One region of the Parabacteroides sp. B2-S-102 genome, then DNA from elsewhere that is predicted to be linked to it. Evidence: riboswitches for the same ligand, from Rfam matches in the RefSeq annotation. Region 1 holds a riboswitch; each other region holds the start of a gene.
What was found. Region 1 has a riboswitch for cobalamin ahead of accC (acetyl-CoA carboxylase biotin carboxylase subunit). Riboswitches for the same ligand answer to the same signal wherever they lie in the genome.

Region 1 (3,551 bases):
CTCGGATACCAATATATCTTTTACCACGCATGCTGAGCTTACCTTATAGTTACTCTGCATCTTCATCGCCTCAAGTACGACCACGGTATCCCCCGTTTCCAAGCGATCTCCTTTCCGCACAGGTATTTTCACGACTTTACCCGGCATCGGGGCGACAATCTTGTCATCTTGCTTCTCTTCCGCACTTTTACGCATACGCAAATATTTCTTTTGGGTATCTACGATATCCACATGATAGGAACGGTAGAACATATTCACGTCATAACTCCGATGATCTTCTCCGGAGATGATCTCCGCGTTAAATGAGTTCCCATCGTGCAAGACAGAACAACTGCCGTTCTCCGTCATCACGATATCCACATCATACGGCTTCCCGTCGATAGAAAGCCGGACTTTATTCCCTTCTTTACTGACCAATGTCACATCGGCCACACGATTTCCGATATGTATTTCCATAACCAATACCCGTTAAATCCGTAAGACACCTTTTTGTAAACCAAACTCCCGCCAACGGCTGATAGGACGTGTATCCACCAATTGGGTAGAAGTATTTTCCTCTAAATTCATCAAATAATCCATATAAGCGGCGATCATGGCGATATTCTCGATTTCCTCGTTATTACCGTTAGACCGTTGTAGCATCCGGGCATTCTTAGCGATAAATAATGTATTATATTCCCCTTTCACGAAATCAGGATTATGCATGATACGTTTCAAATAACTGAGGTTCGTCTTTAAGCCCGTGATTTTATATTCATATAGAACCCGGCGCATACGCTCGATCGCATACGCACGTGTCGTTGCCCATACGATTAATTTACCGATCATAGGGTCATAATAGACCGGAATCTCATACCCTTCATATACATAGCTATCGATACGTACCCCGATACCATTCGGTTCCGTTAATTGCCGGATAATACCCGGGGAAGGCATGAAATTATTTTCCGTATCCTCCGCACAGATCCGGCACTCGATGGCATGTCCTCGTTGGAAAAGATCTTCTTGACGAAGATGCAAAACCTCATTATTGGCGATACGGATTTGTTCCTTTACCAAATCCACCCCTACCACTTCTTCCGTGATAGGATGCTCTACTTGTAGCCGGGTATTCATTTCCAAAAAATAAAAATGGCGGTCCTTATCTACAAGGAACTCTATCGTTCCCGCTCCGGAATAATGAACCGCTTTAGCCGCAGCCACAGCCTTTTCCCCCATTTCTTTACGTAAGTCCGCTGTTAGGAATGGAGACGGGCTTTCCTCTACTATTTTCTGGTTACGACGTTGAACCGAACATTCCCGGTCAAATAGATGAATGACATTACCATGGTTATCTCCCAATATCTGGAATTCTATATGATGCGGCTCCTCTACGAATTTCTCTATATATACCGTATCATCACCAAATGAGGACAACGATTCTGAACGAGCCGTATGATAAGCCTCGACAACCTCGCCCTTCTCATGTATCAGGCGCATCCCTTTTCCTCCACCTCCCATAGAAGCTTTCAGCATAACAGGGAAACCAATTTCTTCGCAAACCCGAAGCGCTTCTTCCGCACTTTGCAACGGTTGCTCCGTACCAGGAACCACAGGAACCTCTGCGGCGATCATGCGTTTGCGTGCGGCGATCTTATCTCCCATCGCTTCCATCGTCTCCGCTGACGGACCGATAAATATCAATCCTTCTTGCTTACAACGGCGTGCGAAGTCCGCGTTCTCCGACAAGAAACCATAACCGGGATGTATCGCATCGGCATGGTGCCGTTTCGCCGCAGCGATCAGATTGTCTATATTCAAATAACTTTCCTTGGAAGCCGCCGGGCCTATCAAGGCTGCCTCATCCGCATACATTACATGCCGAGCGGTACGATCGGTCTCCGAATATACGGCAACAGTGCGAATCCCCATCTCCTTACATGAGCGCATCACACGGATAGCGATCTCACCTCGATTCGCAACAAGCACTTTACGGATCATGTCGCCACGAGGACATAAATTCTCCATAAATCATTAACTATTGATTCTTATTCTTTTCGTACTGCTTTCCTAATCCCTCGAGCAAAAACAGCCTTTAATGAATGGCAGGTCTTCTGACTGACTCCCATCTTGAGGCCTTCCCGGTCGCTAGAACCAGTGGCGATAGTGTTGTTTCAAGATGTTCTTCGGAGCTTCACAGCAGCGGGACTGTCCGGGATTCACACCCGATTCCCTTTTAATCCACATACCCGAATGGTATATGCGGAACCGATTCGGGGGCAAAGATAGTATTTTTTATTTAACTATCCACTTCAGCCAGGCCGGAATATACGGAATACACGGATCCCAAGTAAAATTCCGTACAATAAGCTCACAAGAGAAGCTTATGCATAAAGCATTAAAAATCAACATTAAAAAAACAGGATAATCTTTCTGCGAAAACACATACATGTTTTTGAAAAAAGTCGTACGTGTTTTCTGGAAAGGTCGTACGTGTTTTCCTGAATCCTTCCACCGAAAACAATAGCGCATGCTAAAATTTACAAGAAGCTCCACTTAAATGAGATGTTAAATGAAAAAGCCTTACTTTTTGTAGAGTCAACAGGCAAGTACAGTTTTTATACATTTCGTTTGTTCGTGTTCTCAGCTATTTTGTGTAACTTTGCGTATGCTTGAAGGCATATCAATTTGAAGCTGCCTATTCTTGCTTGCGTTACCTTGTCGTAATAATTGGCTCAAATAAAGAATAAGACTCTACAATGAGATGAATTGAACACATGAAAACTGAATATCAAAAATGTATGGATGAGGAGCCTTTCGACGGCTCATCGCCCGAAATAACGGAAATGACTGTCCGTAACAAAAGGCTACTACACCAACTCAGAGAAACGGATTATGCCGACAATGAGGCAAAGCAGCGCATCTATCGGCAGATGTTCGGAAGTATCGGCAAGGATGTTTACATCGACATAGACTTCCGATGCGAGTATGGGAAAAACATCTATTTCGGGAACAAGGTGATCGTGAACATGAACTGCACGTTCCTCGATAATAACAATATCATTATCGGTAACAACGTGATGATAGCCCCCGATGTAAAAATATATACCGCTACTCATTCCGTTCACCTTGCGGAAAGGATGCCGGAAAGGACATGTCCCGGAGCGTCCATCTGCGACACAATTGCCCGACCCGTCCTTATAGAAGATGGTGTATGGATAGGAGGCGGCTCTACAATCCTTCCGGGTGTGACCATCGGTAAAAACTCTGTCATCGGAGCAGGCAGTGTTGTCGTGAAACATATTCCTGCCAATTCCATAGCTGTCGGCAATCCTTGCCGTGTAATTAAAAATATCGAAGATAATGATTAAAAACCTCATTTTTGATTTTGGCAAGGTCCTTGTAAATCACGATTTGCAACCCTTGCTTGAACGACATTTCGGGGATGATGAAGTGTCGCTAATCGGTTTTCACAAGATTCTATCAGATCCGGAATTTATAAACATGTGCGACCGTGGAATAATCCCGTTTGAGAAAATGATTGACGGAGCGATAAAAAGGTATCCTGAATA
Region 2 (3,551 bases), on a different contig from region 1:
GGATCTTATATCATCACTGCCATCAATGGCAATGATCGGATAACGAGGAAGTTCGTAATCAAGTAATATCGAAACAAGGTGAAGGAGAGTCAAAAGGCTCTCCTTCCTATCGTTATAACAATGTGATATGAATGACATTTTAAATTAATTAGCTTATGAGAAAATTTTGTTGTTTATTTCTATCTTAGTACCCCGTTATTGAGCAATTTTAAGCATGAAAAGATTCATAGTTCCCGCATTGCCGGACGAAACCTCTGAGGAAGAGGATGTTTACGAGCTAACGCATATCGATCACTTGTTTATAAGAGACCGGATCGAGATTCCGGGATTCAGTAATTACGAGACGTTAAAATGTGACTTTCATACCCATACGGTATTCTCCGACGGCTTGGTATGGCCCGATGCCCGGATATATGAGGCTTGGCAGGAGGGATTGGATGCGATAGCGATTACTGACCATATCGAGCACCGGATCAACAAGGTTATTTTGAAAGGAGATTTAAACGAATCTTACAAAATCGCTAAAAAAGCCGCTGACGACATGGACTTTATCGTGATTCCCGGAGCGGAAATAACACGTTCCAAGCCCTTGGGACACCTAAACGCCTTGTTTGTACAAGATGTCAATCTTATGGAGAAAGAAAATCCTGTGGAATCTATTGCCGAGGCAAAAAGGCAAGGGGCATTTATTGTGTGGAATCATCCCGGCTGGCCGAATCATAAGGCCACTTTATATCCCATACATGAAAAACTGATTCAAGAGAACATGATCGATGGTATAGAAGTCATGTCTTACAAGGACTTTTACCCGATTGCATTAGAATGGTGTTCCGGTTTTAAGAAAGCGTTTATGGCAAGTAGCGACGCTCATTGTGTTCTTTCCGGGATATACAGGAAAGGACTACGTCCCCTGACGCTGGTATTCTCGGAAGAAAGAAGTGAGAAAAGGATACGGGAGGCATTGTTCGCCGGTCGTACGGCCGCGTTATTCGATGGGAAAATCGCGGGAGAAGAAAAATACTTGGCCCCATTGGTCAAGGCCTGTATCCGGGTTAAGCGAATGAGGAATACGTGTTTGGAGGTAACCAATATATCTGATATTCCTTTCATTATATATTGCGAAAACAATTTATACCTGCTCCCGGAAAGAAAAACGATTATAATGATGAATCCTAAGGAAAATAGTTGGATAATGAAAAACTGTTTTATCGGCAGGAATAAGAACCTATCGATTTATTTCGATGATTTTTCGGTATGAGTCAATTTTCATCCAGCTCAGAGACCGGGCCCTAATGCGGCATATTACGTCTCTACAACTAGATATAAATTTCTCGGAAGGGCTAAACTTTTCGATCCGTAATTTCTCTAGTGCTTCCGACAATCCTCTGGCGGTAGCACGCTCATCGATCTCCCCTGTTTTCATCCGAACTGATCATGTGGGTATCTATATTAAATCGGATTACTATTGATAGTAACCGCATTTTTTATGGATAGTAGTCGGTATTTCCCTCGTCCTTATTTTTTAATTTATACAATATGCAGTATAGTCAAAAAAAAGCATTTAATAATATTGTGTATATTTTGAATTGTTTTTTATAAATTTGCTGCCGTATTGGTTCGCCTACTTTATTCAGGGTACGGCGATTAAAAGGGAATCAGGTGAGAAACCTGGACAGTCCCGCTGCTGTAAGCTCCAAAAAAGCTTTAGACATCAACTCATTGCCACTGTTTCCGGAAGGAACGGGAAGGAAGTTCTAAAGTGGAGTAAGTCAGAAGACCTGCCAATGCCGGATAACCGCCGCGATTTTACGCTACCGGGGTTTAGCGTAGGATTCAAAAAGGGGAAATATACGAAGTGAATATTGCTTTACATGAAGGATTGATCGGGTGAATCGTGACTTAGTACCTCCCGGACTATGGAAATATTCATGATTATTTGATCTTTCTTTTATATTCCCTCTTGATCGTTTTTTGGAGTTTTACATTTAATATAAAAGCTTATGAGAAAAATTCTATCTCTTTTCTTTGTAATGGCTTTGTGTGTAGTAGGTCTTTCGGCGCAAGGATTGGTTCAAGGGCAACCACATCCCTCGGCTCCGAATGTGCTGGCGAAAACAAAGTCCCAGTTAAGGGCTGACGCCAGCTTTTCTTTTGACGACATCCAGTTTTGGGTAGGAAGCGGCAGCAAGAGAGCCGCTTTAGTGATCGAATGGCATGATGGGAATCGACCGGATGCTATGGTTTGGGGATATCGCTGGGATGGCGAGGCTACCGGACACGATATGATCGTGGCGATAGCGAAGGCCGATCAGAAACTTCTTTTATTAACCCAATATACGGGTTGGATGGGTTATACGATCGATGGTATTGGATATGGGGATAATCTGGACGTCCGATATGATTTGGATGTGGCCAAGAATGAACCGAATAATGCTTTCAAATTTGAACCTCCCATTACGAATCCTTTGTTGGGGCAGACTGGTTTTCCTGAAAATCCGGCGGGGGACGTAGCGGCGGCTATTCGACAAGGCGTACAAACCGGGGTTATCTATCACCCGATAAATGCGGAAAGATATGGATATCCATCTTATGACTATGACCATTGGAGTTGTAGCAATGGCATTCATTGGCAAGCCGGTTGGTATTATGGTTATTGGAGTTATTTTGTGAGAAGTAGTCAAACCTCGAATTTTAGTTATTCAGGTTTAGGTGCTACAAGCCGTGTATTGACGGATGGTTGTTGGGATGCGTGGAGTTGGAATGGAAATATGAATACATCAGAAGGAACTCAGCCCGGAGATGTCTTTGTCGCAGCGACAATACCCTCTGGAGGTGGAGGGGATGAACCCGAGATCCCGGTGATACACGTAACATCCATTTCTCTCAATAAGTCTTCTTTGCGTTTACAAGCAGGAGCAAATGCAATCCTTGCAGCTAGTATCTCTCCTGTAAACGCTGATAATAAGCAGGTTACTTGGAGTAGTTCCGATACAGGTATAGCAACGGTAGAAGATGGGGTCGTAACAGGTGCCAAGCCCGGTGTGGTGAAAATAACAGCCCGATCGGTAGATGGCGGATATACCGCTGTTTGCGAGGTGACGGTAACGGAGACGGTTACTCCTGAGATCGATTTTGAAGGGACCGGGGCGGTTATCTCATTCCCTAAAGTGGAGGAAGCCACCTCCTATGAGGTTCGTGTCTACAGATATGAGAATGGAAGTTATAAAAAGATAGGCACTTACGTAGCGGATGCGGAAGGCAATATCATTACTGAACTACTGACGAAAGGCTTACGGGCTACTTCCGGCACTATATCCGTCCCACTGAAGAACCTAGGGAGGGATGACGCTTATCGGATAGAGATCCAAGTCATGAATGGCTTGGACGTGATCGATACCTATATGGTAGAAAAATCTTCTGATCCGGTGAGCAATGAGACTATGGCTCCCGTTATCCCAAAGGTTTCCTATCAGAATGGAGCGTTGCGCTTTGAGCATTTAGCCGGATATCAAATCTATTTAATGCAGATAAACGGGAAAATGTTGGAACGT
Region 3 (3,551 bases), on a different contig from region 1:
TAATTTTGTACTTCCTCACGAGGGATACCTAACGTTGTCGCAACTTCCTTAATTTTACGCAAGTCTGTTTCTCTTGCTATCTCAATGTCCGATTTCATGTGCTTTATGTAAGTTTATATAGTTTGAACAAAGTAAATCTAATTTATTATAATAACAAAATGATACGGAACAAGGTTTTCCCCCTTTATGGAATAATAAGATTGTGTTATTTTGATATTTTTGTGCGAAGATGGCGAGGATCTTGCTTTTTGTGATAGCTGTCAGGCTTGAAATTAAACTTTTTGTAAAGTGAGCTTTGCAAAAATCATACGTTTTGCTTGTTGTACTTTTAAAGAATTATAAAATAGTCTTTAAAATTATTCATCTGTAATAATTTGATTAATTTTGTGATGTCACAACGATAAAAAGAAACCTAAGAGTGTGATAAATTGAAACAGATAAGAGACTAATAACATTAGCAATATAATATGTAAATTTAAGGTTATGTCAACAGTAAGATTTAGTCAGGTTACATTTGCTACTAAATCGTGGGTAGCAGAAGCATGGGAAAAGATGGTAGTGGAATTGTTTAGCGGTCGTGTCGTAGCGGAAGTCAAACAATTGGATGAAGTATGTGAATCAAAGTGGGAAGTAGAATTGAAGAAGCTTCAAAACGAGGTTCATTCTTTATGTCATCATGCGATCCATCAATTGCTCCCGATAGCCGGCTCTTATCAACAGGCGTTACTGGATGACGTTGCCCAAGCCTATACGGTATACGCTCCGGAAGAAGCAGAGTCTATCTTCAACCGGGGAAACCAAGCGATCGAGGATATCAAAGGACATGTATCGGGTATTCGCTACAACGCTTGTAAAATGCGTGAGGCGAACCGTAAAGTAAGCGAGTTGGAAGATATGCACGCAAAAGCGGTCATGTACCATAATTCAGTGAAACCTTATATGGATACACTTCGTTTCCATATCGATCAGCTTAAGCATATATTGCATGTAGCGTAATAAGATGGGCTGTCCGGGTTTGGTTACTCTCCGGGCAGCCTTCTTCTTTTAGCGAGGTTGGATAATCAGTAGGGAGAAATAGGGGAAATCCTTGGAATGTATAGTGGCGATATCAGTAGTATAATATTCTTTTCTTGTTCCTACATTCTCGAAATAATGAAAAACCGCCTTATCCGCATACTGCCGGATACAAGTATGAATAGCCTCTTGGCAACCCGGTAATTTCATGATGACGATGATCATTCCATTTTCTATTTTTGCCGAAAGTTCATCGAACGACGCAGTCCCGGGGATTACGTTAATTTGCTCCTCTTGTTTTACGATATGTATCCCGGCCAAGGCACCTGCCGCTATAAATGCCGGAATTCCTGCGATTCGATCTACCGGGATTCCTGTTTCCTCGAATTTATCGTATACATATTGTATAGATGAATAAAAACCAGCGTCTCCCTCGGCGACGATCACGATTTGTTTCCCTTTCAAATATTCAGCTTGGGCATCCAGAAACAATTTGTTATAAGCGTTTAACGCATCTGTCCGTTCCTTACTCATTGGCAAAATAAACGGATGGATCAAGGATTCGTCTACCTCAATAGCTTTCAATATATCCGTCGCCCGAGATATGATTCCATGCTTGCCTTGTGTAGCAGGACAATAGATAATATCAGCCTTTTGTAATGTTTTAAGCCCTTTCAGCGTAATTAATTCCGGATCACCGGGACCTAATGAGACGAAGTGAATAGGATGATTCATGTGTATCTGTTTTTATTTGAAACGCAAAAGTCCTTAAAATTGTGGATGTATACAAATATTCTTACTACTTTTGTCACTGTAACAGGCTCCGCTTATCTCTTTTTCCGGGAGGCGGATTAAAAGGGAACCGGGTGAGAATCCCGGACAGACCACGCTGCTGTGAACTTTTAAACATTCGGACAATACCTTGGCCACTGGTTTTGTAATCGGGAAGGCGTCCTGAATGGAAGTAAGTCAGAAGACCTGCCGGTTCATAAATAAATGTTGCTGTCCCGTGGAGCAGGACGAGAGTAACTGTCAATGATCAACTGTCAATTAAACAAGGATTATGAATAAGTTTATAGCGGGTGGATGCTTGCTTTTATCGGTATTGACTTTATCATGTACTTCAGGTATCCGTGAAAAAGGAGAAATAGGGAAGACGGCTTCCGTAGAGCAATCTGCGTTCTCGCAAGAGCAGGTTAAGCCTTTATACGCCCAAGGATTCAAGCTTACCTATGCGGATCAATATCTCTTGGCTGATATCCAAGATCCTCAAAATGAGGAAAGCACCACGTTTCATTATGCGTTCGTGAAAAGAGGTGCGAAACCCACGGGGATTCCCGCTGATTATACGGTGATAGAGCTTCCTATCCGAAGCGTTATCTGTATGACTTCCCTGCAATTATCGAACTTTATTAAATTGGGTGCCTTGGATAGGGTCGTTGGGATTACCAGTACACGGCATTTGTTCAATAAAGAGATGAACGAACGCCTGAAAGAAGGTAAAACCGCTAAGATCGGTATCGAGGGGAATTTCGATAACGAGGTTATCATGAGCATGAATCCTGATTTGATCCTTGTATCGCCATTCAAGCGGGGAGGCTATGAGACGCTGAAAGACGTGGGTATTCCCTTGATTCCCCATTTGGGTTATAAGGAGACTACGCCATTGGGACAGGCCGAGTGGATCAAGTTCGTAGGCTTGCTGTTGGGGATAGAGAAAGATGGCAATGAGCGTTTCGCCACCATCGAGAAGAGGTATAATGAATTAAAGGAACTTACGGCGGATGGTAAGGTTAAAAAACGTCCGATCGTTTTTAGTGGCGAGTTACGGGGTGGAAACTGGTATGCCGTAGGAGGAAAGAGCTTCTTAGCGCAACTTTTCAAGGATGCCGGCGCTGATTATTTCTTGAAAGATGATGAGCGATCCGGTGGTGTTACATTAGACTTCGAGACGGTCTATAACCAAGCGGACGACGCTGATTATTGGCGTATCGTGAATAGTTTCCCGGGAACGTTCAGCTATGAGGCATTGAAAGAGCAAGATCCTCGTTATGAGGATTTCCGTGCGTTCCGGGAGAAAGGAATTATCTATTGTAATATGAAGAACACGCCGTTTTATGAGAGTATGCCGACAGAACCGGAGATCGTCCTAGCGGATTTGCTTCATATCTTTCATCCGGATTTATTACCGGATCATGAGTCGGTCTATTATTCTCGACTTAAATAAGGAACACTGATGAGACATTCAAATACCCTATGGATGCTGGCGATTGTCACGGCTATTTTTGTTCTAATCTTTTTGAATTTGGTGTTGGGGTCAGTCTCTATTCCTCTTCAATCGGTTTGGCATATTATCTGGAATTTAGGAAATGAGCCTATTACATGGCAGAATATTATCTGGAAATCCCGACTACCACAGGCATTGACAGCGTTGGTAGCGGGAGCTGGCTTATCCATCAGCGGCTTACAGATGCAAACCGTTTTCCGTAATCCATTGGCCGGACCTTCGGTCTTAGGTATCAGTTCGGGAGCGAGCA
Region 4 (3,551 bases), on a different contig from region 1:
TGTGCGTACTTTTACGAGCGCTCTCATCCGCTAACTCTATCAAGATGTTCTTTAGCTCGAAAGGGCTAATCTCCGACATCTTTTTCTCATATTCTCTCGTGACATGTATTTTCTTCTTGTCCATACATTATATATATTACATGATTAGCACAATAACGACACCCCAGATGATTAATAAAGTATTACCCACCGCATAGGTAACGGTATAGCCTAAGGCTGGAGTCTCACTTCCTACGGCATCTTCCACCGCTCCTAATGCGGCGGTTGTCGTACGTGAACCTGCCGTGCAACCTAAAGTGATAGCCGGGTGGAACTTAAAAACGTAACGTCCCATCAGAATACCGATGATAAGCGGGATAGATGTCGCTAAAGCACCGATAATAAATAAACTTATACCGACTTCCTTCAATCCGGTCACGAAACTGGGACCCGCCGTGATACCGACTACGGCGATAAACATATTCAGTCCCAAATTATTTAATATCCAGACGGAAGGCTCTGGAATACGCCCGAAGGTCGGATGCTTGGAACGAAGCCATCCAAAGACGAGTCCGGCTATCAAAGCGCCGCCACTCGTACTCAGGCTGATCGGGACACCTCCGAAATGAATCGCGAGCGAACCTAAAATTCCCCCTAAGAAAATACCGATACCCACGAAAATCAAATCGGTCTGATTGGTTGGGCGATCGGGATATCCTAAAGTCGTAGCCGCTTTATTTACCTCTGATTTCATACCCACCAATTCCAACATATCACCGGAATCTATCACCGTAGCGGCCAAGACCGGGATATTGATACCCGCACGCCTTATGGACTTGACGCTAACACCGTGCATGAACGATTGATTGCGTAAATAGCAGATCTTTTTCCCCACGTATTCCTTATGGATCACTAGTACGGGTAACGTCTCTGCCGGAAAATCGAGCAATTCAATGTCATTGACCTCATCGCCAATCCAGTTCTCCTCTCCGATCACGAATTCCCGGCGACCGCTTAGGACAACCTCATTTCCGGTATGTAAAACCAAATCCGGTTTAACATCGGTTAGTACATTATTAATACGGACACGCTCCACGAACAAATGCCGTCCTAATTGGTCCAGATATTCCTCCAACTGCTTTACGCTTTTACCCTCCTTGAACCATTCATTACTAATCTTATAGGCCCGGAAAGTTACCGGACGGGCGGCAGGCATAAAGCCCGGTTGCTCGCTCTCGTCGTTATTTCCCATTTTAGCCTCTAGCTCTTTACAGGCTTTTTTCACGTAGTCGAGTCCTCCTAAAAGACGTGGCCCGATATCACTCACCAACCATGCGGATCCTGCCGTACCGAAAATATAAGTTACCGCATAGGCCACGGGCATTACATTTACCATAGCGCTTTTATCCGTATCGCTAATATTCATCTGTCCGATCGTATCTTCGGCAACTCCTAATACTGCCGACATCGTCTGGGAGCCCGCCAATAATCCTGCGGCCTCGCCTGCGTTATATCCCATAAGTTTCGCTAACAAAAAAGGAGCGATCAAACAAAATATACACATGACGGCGGCGAAAAGCATTTGAGGAAGACCTTCCTTTTTCAATCCCCGGAAGAACTGTGGCCCAACACTATATCCTACAGCGAAGAGGAACATCAAGAAAAAGACGGACTTTAACGGTCCGCTTATATCGATTTTTAATTGCCCGATCAATACACCGACCAATAATACGCTGGTAACCGTTCCCAGCGTGAACTTCTTTATCTTAAACTTGCCAATCCAGAAACCGAGAGCTAAGGTTATGAAAATAGCTAGCTCCGGATAATGTTGAAGTAAATTAGTTATCCATTCCATATCTATTTATTTGATGTTAAACAAAAAAGATGCTATTGAAACAGGGATTCTTTGAAAGATGTTGTTACTTTTCGGGATTATTTATATAAATTTGCGACCGCTTAGGTGATAGAGTTTGTCTACCGACAATTCTATAAAAGGGAATCCGGTTAGAATCCGGAACAGTGCCCGCTACTGTGAAGCTCTTGAAAAGGAAAGCGTTCTGCTATGCCACTGTCTTAAGAAAGATGGGAAGGTTGCTTTCCGAGCCAGTCAGGAAACCTGCCAAGCGAAGTAATGATTAATTCCTCCCGGGGTTAGGAGTAATTAAGAGGATAGAAATATCACCTATATCTAAAAGATGTTGGAGACGGAATAATACGTTGTCTCCGTGGGATTGATATGTAATCTAATTATTAATATATTCATATGATGAGGAAACACTTACTATCTTTCTTCCTGCTGGTCATCAGCCTAGTTTGTCGTGCGCACGATGGCGAGAATTTTGTAGCATCCGATTTATTCGCCTCTTTACAACCGGGCGATAAGGCCGCTTTATTGATGGTACATTTTGGAACAACCCATGATGATACCCGTGCCTTGACAATCGACGCGATCAATCAAAAAGCGAAAGAAGCTTTCAAAGATGTTGAGTTGCGTGAGGCATGGACTTCTCGCATTGTAATGCGCCGCTTAAAAGCTCGTGGCGTAGAGAAACTGAACCCGATCGAGGCCTTGGAAAAATTAAAGACTGATGGTTATACACATGTCTTAATCCAATCCACGAATATAATCGAAGGTATCGAGATGGAATCCTTACGTAAGGATGTTGCCACCATGAAATCTTCTTTCAAGGAGATTCGTATCGGTAATCCTTTATTGTATACACCGGAGGATTATGAGGCGGTAATCGCCGCTATCATAAAAAATGGGGCGAAAGAAGGCGCTACTTTATTGGTAGGCCATGGCACTTATACACCGGCGACGGCCCAATATGCTATGTTGGATTATATGTTGAAGGAGAAGGGATTCAAGGATTATTCCGTAGGAACCATCGAGGGCTATCCTACTTTTGATACGATGGTAGCCCAAGTAAAGGCCAATGGAACGAAGAAAGTCTTGTTGATACCATTTATGTTTGTTGCCGGAGACCATGCGAAAAACGATATCGCCGGTGATTGGAAAGAGGAATTGGAAAAGAAAGGCTACGAGGTAAGCGTATTTATGGAAGGTCTGGGACAGAATCCGGATATCCAGAAGATCTTCATCGAACATGCCCGTTTCATGGCTAAACATAAGATGATCGATATCGTTGATAAGAAGAAAGCTTATGCGGTAGAGAAGGACTAAAAAAGTTCACTACACAATGTTTTTTATTCCTTTCGGAAGAAAAAGTAATTCCTTCCGAAAGAAACTAAATTTTCATTCGAAGGAAAATGGAATTTCTTTCGAAAGGGATTTCACATGCATACAATAAACAGTTATAATGCTAAATATATGAAAAGAGTTTTGACAATCTTACCGTTGACAGCCTTATGTCTCAGTACGATGCAGGCACAACACAAGAATGAGTACACGAATTTCGCCGATACGACATTCAATATTCAAGAAGTTGTAGCGACCGCCGCACGCAAGCCACGTCCACAAATCACGAAGTTGGACGTACCTATGAAATATCTTCCTATTTCAATTAATAGCATTACGGCGAGTAGTTTGGAGTTGCGAGGTATCCGTAATA

Region 2: another riboswitch for cobalamin. It lies ahead of NBH07_RS20930 (Ig-like domain-containing protein); the one in region 1 lies ahead of accC (acetyl-CoA carboxylase biotin carboxylase subunit).
Region 3: another riboswitch for cobalamin. It lies ahead of NBH07_RS18550 (ABC transporter substrate-binding protein); the one in region 1 lies ahead of accC (acetyl-CoA carboxylase biotin carboxylase subunit).
Region 4: another riboswitch for cobalamin. It lies ahead of NBH07_RS02680 (sirohydrochlorin cobaltochelatase); the one in region 1 lies ahead of accC (acetyl-CoA carboxylase biotin carboxylase subunit).

Annotation. Positions count from the first base shown of each region.
Region 1 covers NZ_JAMOKM010000013.1:32,806-36,356, reverse strand. The annotation lists gene NBH07_RS15570 (acyl-CoA carboxylase biotin carboxyl carrier protein subunit) at 1-456, opposite strand, end outside; gene accC (acetyl-CoA carboxylase biotin carboxylase subunit) at 469-1,980, opposite strand; cobalamin riboswitch at 2,067-2,267, opposite strand; gene NBH07_RS15560 (sugar O-acetyltransferase) at 2,757-3,350, shown strand; gene NBH07_RS15555 (HAD family hydrolase) at 3,343-3,551, shown strand, end outside.
Region 2 covers NZ_JAMOKM010000027.1:52,264-55,814, forward strand. The annotation lists gene NBH07_RS20920 (DUF5074 domain-containing protein) at 1-66, shown strand, start outside; gene NBH07_RS20925 (PHP domain-containing protein) at 215-1,258, shown strand; cobalamin riboswitch at 1,597-1,800, shown strand; gene NBH07_RS20930 (Ig-like domain-containing protein) at 2,001-3,551, shown strand, end outside.
Region 3 covers NZ_JAMOKM010000019.1:63,116-66,666, reverse strand. The annotation lists gene NBH07_RS18565 (formate--tetrahydrofolate ligase) at 1-98, opposite strand, end outside; gene NBH07_RS18560 (hypothetical protein) at 484-996, shown strand; gene NBH07_RS18555 (precorrin-2 C(20)-methyltransferase) at 1,045-1,749, opposite strand; cobalamin riboswitch at 1,816-2,014, shown strand; gene NBH07_RS18550 (ABC transporter substrate-binding protein) at 2,078-3,241, shown strand; gene NBH07_RS18545 (iron chelate uptake ABC transporter family permease subunit) at 3,251-3,551, shown strand, end outside.
Region 4 covers NZ_JAMOKM010000001.1:624,642-628,192, forward strand. The annotation lists gene NBH07_RS02670 (bifunctional aspartate transaminase/aspartate 4-decarboxylase) at 1-124, opposite strand, end outside; gene aspT (aspartate-alanine antiporter) at 137-1,834, opposite strand; cobalamin riboswitch at 1,920-2,117, shown strand; gene NBH07_RS02680 (sirohydrochlorin cobaltochelatase) at 2,246-3,163, shown strand; gene NBH07_RS02685 (TonB-dependent receptor) at 3,311-3,551, shown strand, end outside.